DNA from 4 places in the Arthrobacter sp. R4-81 genome. Region 1 is predicted to be linked to each of the others. Evidence: riboswitches for the same ligand, from Rfam matches in the RefSeq annotation. Region 1 holds a riboswitch; each other region holds the start of a gene.

Region 1 (3,273 bases):
TGAGCCTGCACAGCACTACTCTGACCGCCCGCGGTGTCCTGTTCGACATGGACGGCACCCTGGTTGATTCCACCAGCATCGTGGAGCGGGTGTGGGGCGAATTCGCCGGCCGCTACGGCCTCGACTATGCCGAAATCCTGCAGACCTCGCACGGGGTCCAGGCCATCGATACCGTCCGGCGCTATGCTCCCGCCGGATCCGACGTCGAAGCCCTCACCGAGGAGCTCGGGCGGATGGAGCTGGCTGAGACGAGGGGGATCGTTCCGGTGCAGGGGGCTGTGGAGCTGCTGGCCAGTCTTCCGGCTGAATCTGTGGCGCTGGTGACGTCGGCTTTCCGAGGGCTGGCCGAAGTGCGAATGGCTGCAGCCGGGCTGACCATCCCCGTCTCTGCAGTCTTCGCCGCTGACGTTACCCGCGGCAAGCCGGACCCTGAGGGCTACCTCCTGGCGGCGTCGCTCCTTGGGGTTGACCCGGGTGATGCCCTGGTATTTGAAGACGCCCCCGCCGGGATCGCGGCCGGTGTAGCGGCGGGCATCCGCACCATTGCTGTCGGGCCTAACACCGGAGAGCTTCCCGACGGCGTCCTGCACATCCGCGACTATTCAGCAGTCTCCGCCACAGTCCTTCGGGATCCCAATGGGAAGAACGTTATTTCTTTCCGGCTTTGAGGTTCTCCACTGCCTTCGCAATCCGGCGCGAGCGTGTGTCCCCGGGCTTGGCGCTCGCGACAGGTTCCACATAACGACGCTGCGCGCTGTAATTCAGGGTCGCATAAAAAGCCTGCGCGTCAGGTTCAGCGGCGAGCGCGGCAGCCAGATCGTCGGGGACCTCGACGACGCGTGGTTGGGTGTCGAGCTCCAGCCCGACTTCCACGGTGTCTCCGGCTGCAGCCCCGGTCAGTTCCCTGTTAGCGGCGCTCAGACCGACCAAGAATTGCCCGCCCATGACGGCGATGCTGCTGCGGTAGCTCTTACCGTTCAGTGTTACCAGGACCGGCGGACGCTTGCCCGCCCCGAGCGCCTCCAGGATTTCGGCAGGAACCACAATTCCGGCTGTGTTACCGCTGCCCATGATGGTGGTGGTGAACTTCATGGTCACAGTATGCCCGATGAGAATCCGGCGGTTTCGAACTTTTGGTTGGTTTAGTACCAGTTGTTCGCGTAATGGAAGTTCAACGCGCCGCAGGGGGAGCCGTAGCGTTCCTTGATGTAGTTGAGGCCCCAGTTGATCTGGGTCCGGAAGTTGGTCACGTAGTCAGCGCCGGCACTCGCCATCTTCTCGGCGGGAAGCGACTGGACGATTCCGTAGGCGCCACTGCTGGGGTTTGTGGCAGTGGTCTTCCAGTCCGATTCTTTGGTCCACAGTGTGGTGAGGCACTGCATCTGGTCCGCAGCCCATCCATGGGCGCCTAGCTGACTCGCGGCGTACGCCTGGGCGGCTGCAGGATCGTCAACCGCTACAGGTGCGGGGGCGGGCTCGGGAGCGGGTGCGGGCTCCGGGGCAGGTGCTGGAGCTGCCTGTGGCTCCACCGGCGCCTGAGAAGGAGCGGCCTCCGCCCTGACCAGGGACTTTTCGAAGTCGATTCGTGATTCGGCGTCGGCCGTGGTGGGAGCTTGCGCCGTGGGAGCAGCAGCCGGCGTGGCCGGCTCTGAGGCCTGCCCGGCGGCACCCACGCCAATCAGTACCGCACAGGCCGAAGCGACGACAGCCAGACGATAGCCGTTGCCGCCCAGGCCTGAACTGAACCGGGAGAGTGAAAAAGGGGTTTTCGAGCTTTCCGCGCGGTGCCTTGAGATCCCATGCTTTGAAGGCTGATCCGGTGCATTCTTGTGCTCCGGATGGTTATCAGGGCGCGTTTGTACCAAGGGTTCAGTCATGATTGCCTCTCAACGCCTACGGAGTTAGCTGTCGGGTTCGGATGAGGTCATCCGGCCGCACGGAAAATCACGTGTCGGCTTCACCCCAAGGGCGGAATGCTGCGCAAATGCCCGGAGACTCTGGGTCCCCCGTCTCTGCCTGGTCATGCGGTATCCGGGAAGCGGCAGAGTTTGGCGTCCAACCGGAAATGCGGCCAGAACGGTAGCCGCACCCCAACGACGCTACAGGAATTGAAGGCCTAAGTCACGTTTTGGTAACAGAGATCACGACGGCGGCGTGGTGCCTTGCGGACGAAACCTGAGTAAGAATCTGGTCCTGCCAGGTCGGGAAGCGACCTCAACGCTGCCTCCATGCGCCTCCATGATCGAGTGGACGATCGATAACCCGAGCCCGCTGGATCCCTCATCCTCACGGTTGCTTCCTCCAGCGCGATTGCTGGCTCTCGAGGTATCAGCACGCGTAAAACGTGCGAATACGGTGTCAACGAATCCCGGGTCGATGCCGGGACCATCGTCAGTAACGGAAATCACGACACTTCCCTCCTCAGAGTTCGCCAAACCAGCCACCACCGTGGTGCCGGGCGGCGTGTGCTTCCGTACGTTCGAAAGAAGGTTCATCAGGACCTGACGCAATCCCGAGGTGTCGCCGCGCACGATTACGCCACCTCCCGGCAACTCCAGCTTCCAATGCCGGTCAGGCGCCATCACCCGCTCATCGCTGACCGTTTCGACCAGCAGCTGCGTAAGATCCACATCAGTGAGTCGCAGCTGCTGCCCTTCATCAATACGGGCCAGCATGAGCAGGTCCTCCACGAGGGCAGTCATCCGCTCGGATTGGCTCTGAACCCTTGCGAGGGATTTCGTTCCGTCGGGAGTCAGCTTTTCCGTCATCCTCATCAGCTCGGTGTAGCCACGGATCGCGGTGAGGGGGGTCCGCAGTTCGTGGGAGGCATCCGCCACGAACTGCCGGACCTTAGTCTCGCTCCTTTGTCTGGACTCAAGCGCCCGGGAAACATTGTCCAGCATGAGGTTCAGGGCGTGGCCAACCCTGCCTACTTCAGTTCCGGGATGAGCGCTCGACGGCGGGACCCGCACGGCGAGTGCCACTTCGCCGGCGTCGAGGGGTAACCGGGAGACCTGGGTGGCCACATCGGACAGTTGCTCAAGGGGTTTCAGGTTGCGGCGGATTATCCCTGTCCCCACCAGACCGATCAGCAGTATTCCCGCGAGCGACCCCGCCGTCATGGTCCAGACCAGCGAGTTGAGTGTGCTCTCCTTGGCTGCCAGTGGGAGACCGGTTACCAGCACACCCCCATCCCGCATGTGTAGTGCCAGCAATCGATAGTCCCCGTCTGCAAGTGTCCGCGTAACTGGTTTGCCGTCCATTGGCAGGCTC
Region 2 (3,273 bases), 1.2 Mb from region 1:
TGGCGATGGGCTGGGTGTACCCCAATGCCCTGCTGCAGCACGCGCTTCCTGAGCTGGAGAAGTTCTCCATTTCTATTGATCAACTGCAGCGCCGCCGGGACCGACTGGTTGATGAACTTGGTGGGATGGGTTACCGCATCTGGCGTCCGGAAGGCACGTTCTACCTCTATGTCCCCTCCCCTATTCCTGACGACGAGGCCTTCACCGCATCACTTGCCCGCAGGGACGTCTTCGTTTTGCCGGGCGTGCTGTTCGAGACGCCGGGCTTCTTCCGGATCTCCCTCACTGCCAACGAGGACATGATCGAGCGCAGCCTGCCGGCGTTCGAAGCGGCGATGAAAGAAGTCCGCCAGTGAGTCCGCTTAGCGGTGGTTCCGCTACCGGTGGTTGCGCTTGAGGCACCGGCTCCTGATCTTGCTGCCAGGTGTAGAAGGCTCAAGTGAGCTGTTGGCGTTTAATTTCAGGGACGATGAGCGGCAGTAGCCGGACGTAGAGGACCATTCCGATGAGTTCGACAAGAGTCTGGGTCACCACGACGAGCGCTGCCAGGGCCAACGGGCCAGGCAAAGCCAGTGCCAGCGGAAGAATCACCAGGGAATTCCGGGTGGCCCCGCTAAAAAGCACGGCACGCGTGGCCGGAACGTCGAGGTGCGCCTGCTTGGCCACAAGGAGGCCCAGGGGCACCATAGCGATCAGGAAAGCGGCATACAGCGGGACAACGGCCAGCAGGGCGCCCAGCTCCTGCCGCACTCCCACAACCTGGGAGCCGACAACGACCGCCAGGGTTGCCATCATCAGAGGGACCATCAGGGCCTGCATCACTGCCATGATCGCCCGGCCCAGTGACGCCCGCCGGGCCAGGGCCTGCGTCAGTGCGGCCAGGGCCAAGGGAAACAGGATGAGCCCCACCAGCGCCTGAACGAAGGGTGCAGGATCTATTGCTGACGCTATCCCCGGGCCAACGAAAACCATCAGGTACAGCGGCAACAGGAGCATCTGCACCAGCATCAGCACCGGCGCCGCGGCCAGGAGACGATCGCTGGCCCCGCCTGCCAGACCGGTGAACACAATGACGTAGTCGACGCAGGGTGTCAGCAGGACCAGGAGGACACCGACCAACAGCGCCTGCTCTCCCGCGATGAAACGGGTGAGGGCAAACACCACCACGGGCACAACAGCGAAATTCAGTATCAGCACCGCTGACATGAACCGCAGATCGCGTGTGGCCGTACCAATCGAGGCAAGCGGGATCCCGAGAAATGTGGCGAAGAGCAGCAGGCCAAGGACGGGATTGATTGCATGCTCCAGCACCCCGGCCGAGTCAGGAGCCAATGATCCAGCTCCTCCGCCGACGATGATCGCGGCCAGATACAACCCGACCTGGCGCCTTTCCATCGCTGCGACAAGAGTTCCGATCTTCACGCAGCCAATCGTAGGCCAAGCAACCATTAAGGCATCTCGGTATTCATGGTGGGTGGAGCGACGTCGGCACCCGGAGCCGCTGCATCCTACCCTGCAGCAAGACGAAACGTGACCTTATTCTGATAACGGATTTGTAACGCATCGTTTTTCTTGCTTACATAGAGGGACCACATACCTTCGTTGGGTATGCGTGTGACCGCCTCGCCAAACCCCGCCGGCGGTCCATGAAACTTTTACTTCCCTTGGCGGGGGCGGAAAACCCACTGATGATGCCTTTGCGCGTCTTGGGGTGAAGCCTGGCCCAGTAGCTGCACGCCTCGAGGCGTCCGGCAGGGCAGGCCGGACAGTCCACTCGTCCGAATCCGACAGCTAATTTCGCCGGCGCAGAGAGGACTTACTTTTGCCTTCCCAAGATAAACACGGCCAACGCCATGCCCTTTTTGCCTCCACGTCCGCCAAGGGCAGCCACCGGGCGGCCTCATCCTCCGCTCCGACCCTGCGGGATCGCGGCCGAAAGTTGGGAATTGCGGCGGTGGTAACGGGGATGTTCGCATTAACCGCCCTTTCCAATGCCCACGCCCAGCCCAGCCTGCTATCGGCGGCACAGGACCTCGCGGCCGGGACAGTGCTCTCCCCCGCTACCCAGCCGGCGGTGGCTGCAGATGCCGGATCAGCACTGGCTTTTGACCGCCCCCAGGTGAGCTCCGTCCCTGCACCGCAAGCTGAACCAGCACCGGCACCTGAACCAGCACCGGCACCTGCACCCGCTCCTGTTCAGGCAGCGGCTGCTGCCCCTTCACCAACCCTGCGGGCTCCCCTGGCCTCGATGAGCGTGACTTCTCCGTTCGGCTTCCGTGTCAATCCCCTGACCGGGGCGCTCGACGAAATGCATACAGGCATGGACCTGTCCGGACAGTGTTCAACCCCTGTTCTGGCGGCAGCTGCGGGAACAGTGACGGAGGCCGGGTGGAGTCCGTACGGCGGCGGAAACCGGATCGTCGTCGAGCACGGCAACGGACTGAAGACCACGTACAACCACCTGGACAGAATCGGCGTTTCCGTTGGGCAGACCCTGACGCAGGGCGGACAGATTGCTGGCGTCGGAACAACCGGCAACTCCACTGGCTGCCATCTGCACTTCGAGGTCATGCTCAACGACCAGACAGTCGATCCCGCCACCTACATGTAGCGGAGATACCAATCGGATCGGCCTCGTAGCGTCAGGCCAGGGACGTCAAAAGGTCTGTGCAGGCCGCTTCACATCGGCAAGCCTCAGCACAGATTCTGCAGTGCTCGTGCATCCCGGCGTGCTTTTCGCACTCCTCGTCACTAACACCGCTTGCTATCCGGCAGGATTCGAGCAGCGCCCGAGTAGCTGCGATCACCTCCTACTTTTCGTGCCCTTCAGGGAGAGACGGCAGGCCTGAATGTGCTCCCGCCGTCCGTGGACACCAGGATCCCCCCATCAATGGCTGCCCAGATCCCGGGATTTCCGTCTGAACCTTTGACGGCGGCTATCGCCAGGACTTGGCCGTCAATCCGGCCTTTTCTCGTCCAGGTCGCGCCAGCATCAGCTGAGTAGTGAACCGTCCCGTCAGGTTCGACGCCGACGGCCTCCGTTGAGTGGGCAAAGGCGGCGTACTGGATCAGCGGGGAAGACTCGTTCAGCATCCAGGTTGTGCCGCCGTCGATGGAGCGCTGTATGCCCGAAGTCGTGGTGGCCAGAACAATGTCACTTTCGGGGTGCCCAGCCAAGGCGGCCGGGACGAAGCCCTGGGCCAGTGTTGTCCAGGTCTTGCCGTCGGGGCTGGTGCGCAGTTCCCCATCAAAGGCAACGATTCCGGATTTGGT
Region 3 (3,273 bases), 140 kb from region 1:
CTTTGACCACCCAGAACGCCAGGGGCCGTCGCCGTGCGACCGGTCCTGCTTTGGAGCTGCAAGTATCCGAAGCTGTCGCCGCCGCTGGCCGTCCCCGGGACCCGCACCGGGATGCACGCCGCAAACGCAGCCCTTTTCGTCAGGTCACAGAATTCGCCGGCGCCAGTGGTGTAGGGCAAAAGGCAGGCATCGCCCTGGCAGCCACAGGCTTGATCCTCACAGTCACGGTTCCGGCCACAAGCCCCCTGGCAGCCACCGGCGGCGTCGGCTCCACGGGTGCTGCCCTTTCCGCCTCTGTCCAGCCTGAAGTCTCCGCAGCTGCGGGCGCAAAGGTTGATTTCAGCCGCACCACCGTTTCCACCACCGGTGATCCCGACGGCAAGCTCAAGCAACTCCTCAGCGCGCAGTCCGCCGGCAGCGTCAGCCGGGCAGCGTCTGCCGGAAGCCTTGGGGCCCCACTGAATTCGCTCATAACTGCCTCCCCCTTCGGCTACCGCGTCAGCCCCATCACCGGCGGCTACGGAGAATTCCACCGCGGCCAGGACTTCGCTGCCCAGTGCGGTACCGCCGTCCATGCAGCAGCCAGCGGCACGGTCACTTTTGCCGGCTGGCATCCCTTCGGAGGCGGAAACCGCGTGGTCATCGATCACGGTAACGGGCTCGAAACCACGTACAACCACTTGTCCTCGTCCGATGTCCAGGTGGGCCAGACAGTAACCCGGGGCGACACTGTGGCCCTGAGCGGGACCACAGGCGCGTCAACCGGCTGCCACCTCCACTTCGAAGTAATGGTCAACGGCGAAGTTGTCGACCCCATGGGCTGGCTCTGATTTAGATGATGGATTACTCTCACATTTCTGTGACATGCCGTGACCTGAATGTGACATTCAATCCAAAGTCCTGTACCGTCTAAACCACGCCAACTTTTCCGAAGTTGGCGCTCTTGAGTGGATTGCCTAACTCTGCCACCGCTCAAGGTCCGTTCGCATTACATCGTCTGGCAGAGGCGGGGGAACCAATTTTGGTCTTCGAAAGAAGACCTTGGGGTTAAGTCGCGAAGCTTCTCAGGAAGCCAAGTGGCCGGGTGACTCCCATCCGAATCCGACAGCTCACCTCGTAGGCATTGGGAGAGGCTACTTTCGTGTCTTCACGCCACAATGCTGCGCGCCACCGTGCTCAATCGGTGCGCATGAACCCCTTGGGTTCCGTATCTAAAGCCGTTGCTAACAACGCGGGAACCGTTGGTCGCCAAGCTGCTGTCATTGCAGCTGCTTCAGGGCTCATTCTTGCTGCCGGCCTGCCAGCCAGTGCGGCGGAGGGCAATCCTGGAGTTGCCGCCACCGCGGAATCAGGCTCACAGTCCACTCAGATCGCGGTAACCGCGGAGCCGACCGCCAAGGTCGTTTTTGAGCGTCCGTCCGTGACCACCGAAGCAGCGCCGAAGATCGAGACTGTCCAGGCACAGTCCGAGGAACCGGCAATCGAGCTGACTGCCACCACCGACAAGCCGGCCGCCTCGTCAGCGGCTGCATCGGGCCTGGCAGCAATCGCCTACACCGGCATCGGCAGCCCCTACTTGTGGGGCGGCACCACTCCCAGCGGCTGGGACTGCTCAGGCTTTACCCAGTGGGTCTACGCCCAGGCCGGCATCAGCATCCCCCGTACGAATGCCTGGACGTCCATGACGCCCACTTCCACTCCCGCCCCCGGTGACCTGGTCATGCAAAACGGCGGTGCCCACGTTGGTATCTACGTTGGCAACGGCATGATGATCAGCGCGCTGAACCCCTCGCAGGGCACCATCCTGCACGCGGTGTCTGCAACAGGCACCTCCTCGTTTTACACCCTTCGCTAAGTAACCCGTTCGGGGCGTTCCGGCCTACCCCCAAGATGCCGGAACGTCCATAGCCCACGGCCTGCCCAGCGCGGTCCGAGGAATACGAAAGAGAGAAAATTAATGACTACACGTGCAACCATTGCACGGCACCGCGCCGAGGTCACCAAGACCAACTCGCTGGCTGTCATTGCCAAGTCCGTCGGCGATAACGCCGGTGGTGTGGGCCGTCAGGCTGCGGTTATCGCTGCTGCCTCCGGTCTGGTCCTGACCAGTGGAATTGCCGCCAACGCGGCAGACACGAGCGTTCAGCGCGAATCCACCTCTGCGTCCACCCTCGAAGTGAAGTCCGCCACCCCGGCGACAATTTCAGCCGCTTCCACGATTGCTATCTCGTACGAGAAGCCTGCTGTCTCCACGACGCCGGCTCCGGTCGTCGAAGCACCCAAGCCTGTCGTCGAGGTGCAGGAAGCCGCCCCGGCAGCTCCCGCCGCTGCCGCTACGGCAACGGTCGCTGCTACCGCTTCCGCTCCCGCACCCGCAGCTTCAAGTGGCATGGGCGCTTCAATCGCCGCTGCCGCCTACGCCCAGCTCGGCGTTGCCCAGGACTGCACCATGCTGGCAACCAACTCCCTGGCTGCCGTCGGCATCAACTACCACGGCTGGCCGGCAGGTTACCTGTCCCTCGGCCGCACGGTCAGCGCTGCCGAAGCTCAGCCCGGTGACCTTGCTTACTACGAGAACGGCGGAATGGGCATGGCCCACATCGCGGTCTACGTCGGCAACGGCCAGGCAGTCCACGGTGGCTGGAACGGCGGAACCACCGCCCTGTTCAGCGTCAACGTCGGCTCCGGCCCGGTCTTCATCCGCGTAGGCGGCTAATACCGGCTCCAAGCAAACAGCAGCCCATCCTGGCTCTGGACCCATACGGTCTGGAACTGCCGCCAGGAGAAACTTCTCGGAAGGACCCCCGTCTTAGGACGGGGGTCTTTCTGCTTTTTTCACGACGACGTTGCCCATCGCTCAAGGATTCGGAGACGGAGCGTAATCGGAATTGCGGCTCGCCGCAAAGGCTGGATTCGGCAATTCGGGCATTCAGTGTTTACTCTGGTGATGTCGATCCTTAGCCCGGACATGCCGAGGGCAGCCGGCCCTCGTGCCCCTGACGGGTGCGGCCGTGAAGAGGTATGCGCATGCGCACACTCGTTCTGAATGCTGGATATGAACCGCTGGCGGTAGTCACCTTCCGCCGGGCGCTGGTGCTTGTGCTCGCTGGAAAAGCCAGCGTGGTGGCCGAGGGCGACGATCCCGTCGTCGGGCCGCAGGAGATCCTGGGCCGACCGTCCGTGATCCTGCTCAACCGCTATATCCGGCCAAGGTACAACACTGCGACGGCAGTGAGCCGGCGGGGCGTGCTGCGCCGCGACGGACACCGCTGC
Region 4 (3,273 bases), 940 kb from region 1:
GTCGGGTCCGGCAAGTCGGTCATCGTCATCGAGCACCACCAGGCGGTGATGGCGCACGCCGACTGGATCATCGACCTCGGTCCCGGTGCCGGCCATGACGGCGGCCGGATCGTCTTCCAAGGCACTCCCGCTGACCTTGTCGCAGCCCGCTCCACGCTCACAGGTGAGCATCTGGCAGCGTACGTGGGGGCCTGACGCCGGCACGAAACCCGGAGCAGGCCTCAGTACCAGTTATTCGCTGCGCGGAATTCCAAGGCTTTGGTCGGGGAACCATAGCGTTGTTTGATGTAGCTCATGCCCCTGTCCACCTGGCTGCCGCGCCACCCAGCTGAGGTGTCCCAAAGGGTGCTCAGGGCAGTCATCTCCTCGGTGCCCCATCCGTACGAGGCCAGGCGGCTGCTGGCATAAGTGCTGGTATCGACGACGTCTTCCGCAGCGCCGTCCACGGCTGCGGGAGCCGTAGCGGTGGCCGTGCCCAGCAAGGGGTCGAGCAAGCCGGTAACTGGCGTCAGCAGTGTACTCGGTGACTGCGACGGTGTCGGTGTCGGTGCTGGTGCTGGTGCTGGTGCTGGTGCTGCGGTTGTCGCAGGAGCCGGTGCCGCCGTTGGCGAGGCCGGCGCGGGCTGAGGGTTCGAGGAAGAGGCCGGAGGCTGGGCGTTCGGGGACGTGGCAGAGGCGGGCGGAGCCGCGGCGGTGGAGGCAGCCGCTATTGCCGCCAGGGTGGGAGCGTCCACCGGCATGGGGAGGCTGCCCACACCAGGCAGGCTAGTGCCTTGTTGATCCGCTGCCGCCGGGACATCGGCACCGGCCGCCGCTTGGGCCGGGGTGCCGCTGGTTGTCCCAGGGGACGTGGCCGAGACGGTTGGCCGGGGGGTAGTGGTTCCGGCGGTCGGCCGTATTCCGGAGGTCGCCCGAGTCGCGTTCGTTGTGCCGGGGGCCTCCTGGGCGGAAGTTTCCTTGCCGAAGAAGGGCAGCTCTGTGGCCTGGCTGGCTGCTCCTACGCCAAGCAGCACGGCAAAGGCTCCGGCTACGACGGCCATCCTTTGACCCATGACACGAACCGAAACGGCTTTCTTCAGGACATCATCGGGCTTGGAACTGAATACGGCAGCCAGCTGAGGGCTATGTGCGCTCGTCTGGGCGTCGATTGCAGCGGCGGCCGATGCGCTCACCGTTGGCTTTTCAACTGCCGCGCGCCCCGTCCTGCTCCGTCGCGTCGCTGCGGGGGCGGGACGCACTTCGGCTATGGGTGCGGTTTCCGGAGCGGAGCTCTCCTGCACGGTCGTCGGAGCGGCTTCAGTCACAGGCGCAGTCCTGGGGGCAGGGGGTACTTCAAAGGCCGGGCGCCTGTCCCTGCTTCGCCGCGTGACGGTGGAAACCGGTGCAGTGGGCTCAGGTTCTGCGGGAATCGGCGCGGCCGGAATCACGGTGGTGGAAACGGGGTCCGTGGGAGCCGTCCCGAGGTTCGGCTCTTCCGCGGCGGGGTTTGTTGGGCTGGGGGTTTTGACGGATGGCGCAGCTTCTGCGCGATGCCGTCCGGCGCGTAAAGGGCGCGACTGATCGAAAGAACGGGACATGATGGTTGCCTCTCAACGCCTGCGAGGTTAGCTGTCGGGTTCGGAAGAGGTCAACCGGCCGGCACGTTAGACGTGACGGCTTCACCCCACGGGCCGCTGGGTAGCGGCCCGAAGACTCTGGGTCCCCCGTCTCTGCCTTAGTGTTGGGAGTCCGGGATGTGGCAGAGCTCGGCGTCAGCCCGGACGCGGCCCGATCCAGATGGGCCACGCACAAACCGTACAGGAAACCCTCCCTTAAAGTCACGTTTAGGTAACAGGAAAAGGTTGGCGGCGAGTCACGTTGCACCATCCGGATGCGATAGGCCTTTTTGTCCGACCTCGCAGTACACTGAATTATCGAACATATATTCGAATGAAGGTGTGTTGTGGGCATTATTGTGGGTCCTCGTATGATAGCCGCCGGCAGCTCGCTGCTCACGGTTCTCATCTCCCCTGTGGCGGTGGCTGCAGGCTACCCCTCGCCAGCGCAGGACTACTTTGACGGCAGGATCGACCTCAACGAACACCTCATCAAGGACATCACCAGCACGTACGTGGTGAGGGTCTCGGGAAATTCAATGGAGGGGGCGGGCATCAGCGACGGGGACGAATTGATCGTCGATCGCGCCCTGGAGCCCAAGGACGGGTCCGTGGTCATCGCCGTACTGGACGGTGAACTGACCATCAAACGCCTCCGCATCAGACAAAGCGGCGTCCTGCTCCAGGCGGAAAGTGCGAACTACCCGGATATCCGCGTTGCAGCACTGTCCGACCTCATCATTTGGGGCGTGGCCACGAGGTGCCTCCACCATGTCTAAGCCGGCAATGATGCACCGGATGCAGCAGATCGCCCACGTGGACGTGAACTGTTTTTATGCCTCGGCTGAGCGTGCCTTTGACCCATCCCTGGAAGGTCGGCCACTGGTTGTGCTCTCCAATAACGACGGGTGTGCCGTTACCCGGTCACCCGAGGCCAAGGCACTGGGCATCCCGGTAGGCGAGCCCTGGTTCAAGATCGCACCACGGGTCAAGGAGTGGGGCCTGGTGGCCAGGTCCAGCAACTATGAGCTGTACGGCGACATCAGCGCGCGCGTGATGGAACTCCTCAGCAGGTTCTCGGCCTGGCTGGAGGTCTACAGCATCGACGAGGCCTTCCTTGGCGTCAAGGGAACCCCGGATGAGCTCCTTCGGCTTGGACTGGAGATGAAGGCCGCCGTGCGCCGCAACGTAGGCGTGCCGGTGTGCGTCGGAATCGCAGGAACCAAGACCCTGGCAAAACTTGCGAACAAGTGGGCCAAGAACAATCCGGGCTTCAACGGTGTTTGCCTCTGGGATTCCCTCCCCCTCGCCCAGCGGGAAACACTGATGGCCCGGCTGTCGGTGATCGAGATCTGGGGCATCGCCTCCCGCCTGACCAAACGCCTCAATGCCATGGGAATCCAGTCGGTCCTTGACCTTTCAAAGGCAGATCCTGTGATGATCCGGGACCGCTTCTCAGTGATGGTGATGCGCACCGTCCTGGAGCTTCAGGGCACACCATGCATTCCGATGGAGGAGGAGCGGATCGGCAGGGACCAGTTGATTTTCAGCAGGTCCTTCTCCACGCCCATCACTACCGTCCATGAACTTCGCCAGGTCCTCAGCATTTACGGTCAGCAGGCCAGCGCCAGGCTGGCCAAGCACGGATTGCAGACCAGAGTCCTCACGGCATACGCCG

What was found. Region 1 has a riboswitch for cyclic di-AMP ahead of M1E05_RS17850 (aggregation-promoting factor C-terminal-like domain-containing protein). Riboswitches for the same ligand answer to the same signal wherever they lie in the genome.
Region 2: it holds a riboswitch for cyclic di-AMP, as region 1 does, so the genes downstream of both, M1E05_RS03455 (M23 family metallopeptidase) here and M1E05_RS17850 (aggregation-promoting factor C-terminal-like domain-containing protein) in region 1, are expected to answer to the same signal.
Region 3: it holds a riboswitch for cyclic di-AMP, as region 1 does, so the genes downstream of both, M1E05_RS17250 (C40 family peptidase) here and M1E05_RS17850 (aggregation-promoting factor C-terminal-like domain-containing protein) in region 1, are expected to answer to the same signal.
Region 4: it holds a riboswitch for cyclic di-AMP, as region 1 does, so the genes downstream of both, M1E05_RS02070 (hypothetical protein) here and M1E05_RS17850 (aggregation-promoting factor C-terminal-like domain-containing protein) in region 1, are expected to answer to the same signal.

Annotation. Positions count from the first base shown of each region.
Region 1 is NZ_CP096445.1:3,893,536-3,896,808, reverse strand. Features, by position in the region: gene M1E05_RS17860 (HAD-IA family hydrolase) at 1-668, shown strand, start outside; gene M1E05_RS17855 (YdeI/OmpD-associated family protein) at 649-1,092, opposite strand; gene M1E05_RS17850 (aggregation-promoting factor C-terminal-like domain-containing protein) at 1,143-1,877, opposite strand; cyclic di-AMP (ydaO/yuaA leader) riboswitch at 1,877-2,054, opposite strand; gene M1E05_RS17845 (sensor histidine kinase) at 2,142-3,273, opposite strand, start outside.
Region 2 is NZ_CP096445.1:723,045-726,317, reverse strand. Features, by position in the region: gene M1E05_RS03465 (aminotransferase class I/II-fold pyridoxal phosphate-dependent enzyme) at 1-356, shown strand, start outside; gene M1E05_RS03460 (arsenic resistance protein) at 436-1,395, opposite strand; cyclic di-AMP (ydaO/yuaA leader) riboswitch at 1,647-1,818, shown strand; gene M1E05_RS03455 (M23 family metallopeptidase) at 1,823-2,611, shown strand; partial or broken gene M1E05_RS03450 (four-helix bundle copper-binding protein) at 2,643-2,795, opposite strand; gene M1E05_RS03445 (F510_1955 family glycosylhydrolase) at 2,827-3,273, opposite strand, start outside.
Region 3 is NZ_CP096445.1:3,751,650-3,754,922, reverse strand. Features, by position in the region: gene M1E05_RS17255 (M23 family metallopeptidase) at 3-830, shown strand; cyclic di-AMP (ydaO/yuaA leader) riboswitch at 960-1,137, shown strand; gene M1E05_RS17250 (C40 family peptidase) at 1,142-1,855, shown strand; gene M1E05_RS17245 (NlpC/P60 family protein) at 1,958-2,716, shown strand; gene M1E05_RS17240 (HNH endonuclease) at 3,028-3,273, shown strand, end outside.
Region 4 is NZ_CP096445.1:429,321-432,593, reverse strand. Features, by position in the region: gene M1E05_RS02075 (ATP-binding cassette domain-containing protein) at 1-195, shown strand, start outside; gene M1E05_RS02070 (hypothetical protein) at 222-1,577, opposite strand; cyclic di-AMP (ydaO/yuaA leader) riboswitch at 1,580-1,737, opposite strand; gene M1E05_RS02065 (LexA family protein) at 1,943-2,374, shown strand; gene M1E05_RS02060 (Y-family DNA polymerase) at 2,367-3,273, shown strand, end outside.